DNA from 2 places in the Paenibacillus sp. J22P143 genome. Region 1 is predicted to be linked to the other one. Evidence: riboswitches for the same ligand, from Rfam matches in the RefSeq annotation. Region 1 holds a riboswitch; the other holds the start of a gene.
What was found. A riboswitch is a leader RNA that binds a small molecule or an ion and turns the genes downstream of it on or off. The one in region 1 is predicted to bind cyclic di-AMP.
Positions count from the first base shown of each region.

Region 2: another riboswitch for cyclic di-AMP. It lies ahead of AC58PQ_RS24020 (C40 family peptidase); the one in region 1 lies ahead of AC58PQ_RS18930 (stalk domain-containing protein).

Region 1 covers NZ_JCAUAQ010000014.1:114,767-118,540, reverse strand. Annotated here, with positions in the region: gene AC58PQ_RS18940 (molybdopterin molybdotransferase MoeA) at 1-276, shown strand, start outside; gene AC58PQ_RS18935 (YjcZ family sporulation protein) at 603-707, opposite strand; gene AC58PQ_RS18930 (stalk domain-containing protein) at 864-1,655, opposite strand; cyclic di-AMP (ydaO/yuaA leader) riboswitch at 1,660-1,811, opposite strand; gene AC58PQ_RS18925 (PspA/IM30 family protein) at 1,968-2,627, shown strand; gene liaF (cell wall-active antibiotics response protein LiaF) at 2,766-3,428, shown strand; gene AC58PQ_RS18915 (sensor histidine kinase) at 3,453-3,774, shown strand, end outside.
Region 2 covers NZ_JCAUAQ010000025.1:25,324-29,097, reverse strand. Annotated here, with positions in the region: gene AC58PQ_RS24035 (YdeI/OmpD-associated family protein) at 279-728, shown strand; gene AC58PQ_RS24030 (DMT family transporter) at 784-1,104, opposite strand; guanidine-I (ykkC/yxkD leader) riboswitch at 1,194-1,296, opposite strand; gene AC58PQ_RS24025 (MSMEG_1061 family FMN-dependent PPOX-type flavoprotein) at 1,395-2,003, opposite strand; gene AC58PQ_RS24020 (C40 family peptidase) at 2,172-2,642, opposite strand; cyclic di-AMP (ydaO/yuaA leader) riboswitch at 2,646-2,784, opposite strand; gene AC58PQ_RS24015 (hypothetical protein) at 2,953-3,771, opposite strand.

The DNA.
Region 1 (3,774 bases):
AAGCCGATTATTAAAGCGATGTTGGGGAGTCAGAGTCCTGTGGCGGAAGAGTTTACAGCTTTTCTGGATGTTCCGTATGATAAACCCTCCGCCTATCCGCGTTATATACGGGGGACAACACGAATCGAAGCAGGTTCCGTATGGGTTAGACCAGCTGGCATTGATAAGTCGAGTATCATGGTGTCGATCAAAGATGCAGATTGCTTGATTTGGCTGCCTGCAGGAGGGCAAGGCTTTCAGCGTGGTGATGGCGTGAGGGTTTATACAACGAGATAGCGTACTGAACTTATATTTTTTATACATGAAATTATATAACCTATATCACCACAAGTTTGGCGCTAACAAGTGTAACCGTCTGTCAGGAGGGTCATCTGTGGCGTCTTTTTTTTGCAACATGACTTAATGTCGGTGGCTGAGGACGATAAGCTCGGAAGACGCGCTTAAATTCGGAGACTATATGTAGCCAGACGAGATCGCCTATATCAGCGAAATTCAGGAGCTGACACGACGAATGGCACGAGTGGTATTGATTATAAATGAAAAGCCCGCCTGCTGAAGCTTCAATTTAGAAGCATCAGCAGGCGGGGCCATTTCAAGGGGTCCTAATAGAATGTAGCGAGAATGATTACCAACAGTACATAAAGAACAAGAATAATGCCTGCAGAACTTCCGTATCCTGGCGTTCCACAACCAACTACAGCTGACATAGTATCCCCTCCGGTTTTGAATTAATGTGGGTTAAACACTATATAACATATGTAGGGGAGATACCTATTGATTGGACGAATGCCCTTATGAAACCGGATCATTCACCTAAGAAAAAAGCTGCACTTGAGCGTTTCTCAAGGCAACTCCTTCAACATCTAATTAGGAATTTGATACACTTTAATTTTCTGGATCCCAAAGCTTTGTAAGGATTTCCTCGAGCCTGGGATAAAGATGTCCATTCTCTTTCCTTTAATGGCACTGCCAGTATCCGTCGCAAACACGTACATACCGCCTTTAGGAAGCCCACTAAACGAATAACCTTCAATATAAAGTTTGGTACCAAGTGGAATCACGGATGGATCTACAGCAACGGTGCCGATCGCAAGTGGGTTACCCAAATAATCCAAGGCACCATAGCCGCCATTTTCAGAAGGATCTGCCGAATAAGCTGTGGATTCAAATAATTGATAATCCGGTGCATGATCCTTGCCATCTTTATTTAAGATCGCTAGATTGCTGCTAGCATCCCACTGTACAGGCACTCCTGCAGCGGCGGAAAGGAACCGAAGCGGCACGTATACGCGCCCATTCTGGTATTGCGATGCTGCGTCCAAGGTGACGGGGGCATTATCAATGCTGGCTTCTTTTTGACCGGAAACCAAGGAAATCGTATTTTTGTCGTTAGTTAGTGTCACCTTGATTTGATTTCCATCTTTTTGCCAATCCACGGTATAACCAAGCTTCTCCGTTACGAACCGCAGCGGAACCTGCGTGGAGTGATCGCCATCCAGAAATGGCTGTGCATCAGGGAAATGGATCAGGTCATCATTGACTTGCACTTTCACATCCATTTCAGCTGCTTGAGCCGTAAATGGGGAAAGAAAGCCCCCTGCCAATACCGTTAGTGAAACAGCAAGGCTAGTTAACCCTTTAGTAAGCTTATTCAATTGGTAATCCTCCTTCATGAGCCTTCGAGGTTAGTTGACGGGTTCGGGAAGAAGGTTCTCCCTAGTCTGCTTCAAGCTGAAGCAAATATTCACCCCAAGTAATTCGTCCCCCGTACCAGTACCTTATTTATGTACTAGACTCGGCTTTAAATAGTTTATCATCGCGGGTAGGCTGGAACAACGACCAATATATGGGTGAGTAGACCACATACTAGACTTAGGTCTAGGTTCAAAAACAGTCGATAGTCGGTTTTAGACTTTCTGGAATTGAGCTACGATAAGAGTATGATGAAGGATGAGGGGCGATTTGACATGAACAATAAGAATCGGGAAATGGATCCTACTAATATATTTGACCGTATTGGCAAAATGGCAGAAACCGTCTGGCAGGAGACGATCGGTAAAACAACACCAGGTACTGATGACGATGATGGCACCATTGCCAAGCTTGAGGAGCGCTATGAAGTGGCGCTTCAGGCAACGATTGCGCTGCGCGGTCACATCGCGCGAGCAGAAGATATGGCGAAGCTGCGGGGCGAGCAAGCCGAGCTGGCGATGCGCGCTGGCGAAGAGGATCTCGCGCGACTCGCGCTGCAAGAGAAGCTGCGCGAGGAAGCCGCTAGCGAGCACTACCGCGCGCAGTACGCGAGCAGCCAGGACTTGTGCCTGGCGCTCGCAGAGGAACTGCGCGGGCTGCGTGCGGGGCACGCAGCCAAGAATGTGCAGCCGCATGGCGGGCTGCACGGCAAAGAGGCTCGCGACACATGGCGCGAGCTGGAGGTCACCGGCCGCGAGCTCGGCCGGGAAGCGCTGCAGGGGCTCCGCGTAGCGGGCCGCCTGTCGAAGGAGACATTGAAGGAAGCCGGAGGCAACCTTCAGCATGAACTGCGGTTGCTGCGCAGCAGGCTGCAGCACGAGTGGCAGCAGGAGCAGCGCGCTCGCGATGAGCGAGAACCGCGCGACAGAAAATAGTCATGGAAAGTGACCTCCACGAAAGCAAAGCCTTGCGGGATAAGGATTTGCATCTTGGAGGTCGTCCATTCTTATGGTATGCTAGGAATCGTATGAACGGAAGATATGGAGCAGCAGCCAGCCAGAGGAGGTGCATCGATGGGAGAGGAAACGAAAAATAATCGCAGCCGGAATACAGCGCTTGTGCTGATTGGAGCCGGTGTTTTTTTGCTTCTGGATCATACCATAGGCTTTTTTCCTATTCTGGCCGTAATCCTTATTCTACTCGGCATTCATCGGGTTCGTTCACGCAAAGAGCGCAAGGGATATGTGCTGATGGGGATCGGTGCTGTCATATTATTTGGTGACCATCTGACAATTGCGATTGCGGTAGTGTTGATTTCATTAGGTTTATTCTTCATTCGATCCAAGCAAGTTCATAAGGATGATTCGTATACACAAAAGCAAAAGATCGTCGATAGCGTTCGCCTTGGCCGAGAGCCTTGGATTCTGCGAAATACCTCGACATGGTACTTGGTGGGAGAAACGTATATTGATCTCTCGTTGGCCATTCTAGAACAAAAGGAAACAACAGTCATCCTACAGGGCGTTGTAGGAGATATTGATATAAAGGTTCCCGATGATATCGGCGTTTCCGTTACAGCTTCTGTCATGTTCGGTCAGCTTCATGTAGCCGAACAACGTGAGGCAGGTGTGATGAACAAAGTGGTGTGGCAATCGGAGAATTATCAACATTGCGACCATCGGGTGAAACTCGTGCTCTCTTTCATCGTAGGAGATATCAAGGTTAAAGTATTGTAACGGCTGGAGGGGGTACATCACCAAGTGGACGGCTACAAAAGACGATTAACGAATATGATATGGCGCAGCATGGGGGAAGCTATCCTCTTTAGCTTCGCTGTTTTCGGTGCTATGCTATATTTCTTGAATTCAAGACATTTGATCGAGCCCTTTACCAGCTGGCAGCAGGGTGTCAAATTCTCGTTCATGGCCTTGTTGATACTGGGTGTGATTGGTGCTGTCTTCGGTTACTGGAACAGCTCGAAGGTTACACGTAGACTAGAACCAATGATGGAGACGATGATATTATTAGAAAAAGGTACATTTGCCCGAGAAGGCTTCCAAAACGGGGATGATGATGAAATTG
Region 2 (3,774 bases), on a different contig from region 1:
ATTGAACCTGGCCGTAATCCAACTCTAACTGGAAAATCATCATTTCCAATGCCTAACGGACACAGCAGACGCTATTTTAGCGAAAAAGGAGTTCTGCAAATTCTAACGGACGTCACAGCCGTTACTCGCTTCCTTGGGGCGCCTTTTTGCCCCCAAAACTGGAAATAACGGCGCTGGAGTCCGTTACATCGGGAACCATCCTGTTTTTCCGGAAATAGCGGCTTACAGGTCCGTTAGAAATAAAGCCATTCTTCACCATTACCAAGGAGGCATCAACCATGAGTGTAACGTTCCAGACAACCGTGATGAAAGCCCACAATAAAAATGCTGCTGGGATTTCCATTCCCGAAGAAGTCATGACTTCTTTAGCAGGAGGCAAAAAGCCAAGCGTTTCCGTGACCCTGAACGGTTACACATATCGAACAACCATCGCAGTCATGGGGGGCGAATACCTCATTCCGCTTAGCGAAGCCCATCGACAAGCCTCCGGCTTAAAGGCCGATGACCCCGTCGAGGTGACGCTGGCTTTGGATCTCGCGCCTCGCACGGTTGAAGTACCAGCCGATTTTCAATCTGCATTGTCTGAAGTAGAAGGCGCTACCGGGCGGTTCGAAGCTCTCGCATTCTCTAAGCGCAAAGAATTCGTCCGACAAGTCGAGGACGCGAAAACACAAGAAACACGCCTCCGCCGGATTGCCAATGTGGTCACGCAGATGAGCGAGGTCTAATCGCAGTACGCATTTCATTTGTACCCAAGCAGTTCGACCTCTAAGCACAGTTGTCCTAGTGCCCAGACGTAAATTTCAGCCCAAGCACACCCACCAAGATCAGGACCATAAATAGGATGCGGAGCAGGCTGATCGGTTCATCGAGAAATAGCGTGCCAATGATAATGGCACCGACAGCACCGATTCCGGTCCAAGCGGCATAGGCGGTTCCGATGGGAAGAGTTTTCGTAGCCGCCGCTAAGAAATAAAAGCTAACGATCATTCCGAGTATTGTAACCACAGTGGGGACAAGCCGTGTAAATCCGTTGGAAAATTTCAATGAGATGGCCCACACCACCTCAAAAACACCTGCAATAACCAGGTATAACCATGCCATAAGTTCTCACTCCTTTAGGTTTGCGATCGATGTTGTTAGTGTCACCAAAAAAACAGAGAAAAGCCCGAGAGTCTCGCATTGCTGCGTTAGACTCCCGGGCTTTTCTCCCTCCGTGACCACAGCGTATTCGCTGTGTGTTTTCCCTTGGACCAGCAGACGAAGACACGCCTCGGAACCCTAGAAAACGACATGCCGTTATTATAGGACGGCTCACATCCGATGTCAAGTTACACATTTTGGTTGTTTGAGCGTCTTCTTTTGGTTGATGTTCTACATCCCGAGATTCCTGCCTACGCCTCCAGCGCAATCCCGTTCAGTGCCAGATGCGCACGGAACATATCCATGCCGTCCGGCTGTTCCTGCTCGGGTACCCAAGTACCTGATTCCCAAATCCTCGACAGCTTGAGTGCGCGGCTGCAATGCACGAAGCATTCCTGCACTTCGACGCCAACAGCTGCGATCGGTGACTTGCCATTCAGCTGCATCGTCGCCAGCAATTCTTCATCCTTCGTCAAATAAGCGCGGCCATTGACACGGAGCACCATTTCGACACCAGGAATGATGAACAGGAGACCGACTTGCGGGTTGGTCAGCAGATTCTGCATCGAGTCTAGTCGGCGATTGCCGAGTCTTTCTGGGAAGATGAAACGGCGTTCATCTAAGACGCGAACGAATCCTGGGGCATCCCCGCGTGGGGACACATCGCTCGAGCCATTCGTATTCGACGTGGAGAAGAAGAATAAAGGCGATTTGGCAATGAAGGCACGTGCGTGCTCGTCAATCTGATTGATAACTTTATTTGTAACCGCGGGATGCGGCTCTCCGATATCCGCTCTAATCTCATCAATAGATTGAACAATACCGGGAAATGGGGGAAGTTTGCTAGCGTTAGTATCCATGCAGTCTGATCCTTCCTCGAATAAAAAACGTGTAGTTGTTAATTCCATACTTATGTTGCCCGAGCCCGATATATATCGTATACGCTGATGTCCTCGCTCAAATGAATAAAGCCCTGCAAGCCGCTCTTACGAGCAAAGCTTGCAGGGCTTTATTCTGTGCCGAGAACATTACTTGGATTCAGCAGTTAGTTGATTGTAGATATCATCCCACAGAACACGTCTGGCTGATACATATCGCTTCGCATAATAGGATTCGCTCAACTTATTCTTAACAACACCTTGATTGGTAGCGGAGTGAACGAATTCACCATCACCGAGGTACATCCCTACATGAGAGATACCGCTGCCATCCGTGTTGAAAAATACAAGATCGCCCTTACGAAGATCACTTTTGTCAACCCAGTAGCCTTCTTTGTTTTGTGATTTGGAGCTGTGTGGCATGTCGATGCCGAACTCGCCGAACAAGTAGGACGTGAAACCAGAGCAATCAAATCCTTTGGTTGTCGTTCCTGCCCATCTGTAAGGAGTTCCAACAAGCTCGTCTACCGCATTATCCATATCGGATGCTGCGAAAACGCTTCCTACACTAACACTCAAAAACAAAACAAGACTAAAAACAAGACCAACAACTTTCTTCAACTGCTTGTCTCCTTCCGGTGCCTACGAGGTTAGCTGGAGGGTTCGGTTGAAGGTTCCCTATGATCCCTGTCTTGCAAGATCAATTCACCCGGAGTGGTTCCCCCGTTTCCCCATAAACTGAGGAATTCGGCATGCAATATTTGGTTTTTTTGATGCTAGTCCTTTTAATTCGTCATAAAGAATGAAAATCCTCTTTTTAGTTTGGAAAATAGGCTGAAAATAAGCGAAATAGTTCGGAAATAAGACAAAAAAAAGCCCCTTTCTCAAGGAAAGGGGGTGAATGCCTGCCTATTCGCTGTTTTGCTGGCTATTAATCGGATATTTTGGCTGAAAGTAGCTGATATTGGGAAGAGATGCCCCAGATCTGGATGAAAATGTGAAATAGGGGGTACAGCTGATAAATAATTAGTGCTACCAGTCCTGCCCACAGGTAGGTGGCTGTGACCGTGACCCCTGCCAATAGTCCTGTGAATAGTAAAAGGGTGATGGCAAGTCCGATAATCGGCAGCGAATGTCGAAAGAAAGAGATAACAGTCGATAAGATACCAAGCTTAGCTGCGATCGCGAATTGCACGTACATAAAGAGAAGCTGCAGGAGAAAGCCGTACACCAATAAACTAGTTATCCAAGGCAGAAGATCGAGAAGTACCTGCTCATAAGAGGCGCTGTGTCCTAGAATGTATGTGGCCTTCGGAAAGATCCAGATTAATGGAAGCAGCGTAAAGGCGATCCGGATCAGATATACAAGCAAGAACGGAAGCATGAGCTGCTTCATCCCGCGAACAAAGCGATAGCCAGCGTTCTGGTGGGAGTGTGTAAGTGAGTAGAAGACACCGCCATTCAGGAGAGGCGTAAGCAGCATGCGAGCACATAGCAGCGCAGCAAGCCACCAGAGATACGAATAGCTGAGATCTGTTTTGATCAATTGAAACTGGCCTTCAGCTAAGAAAATTTGTAAAGCTTGTTTGGGCTGCTCAGCGCCTGGAAAACGATGCATGAGGGGGACAAGTATTCCCTGCACGAGCTTATACAGGAGAATACCCCAGCCCATCTGATACAGGAATAGAATGATCGTGGCAAAAGGCTGCGCCATAGCTGCCCTGAAGCCGGATTTGATATAGGTGGCCAACGA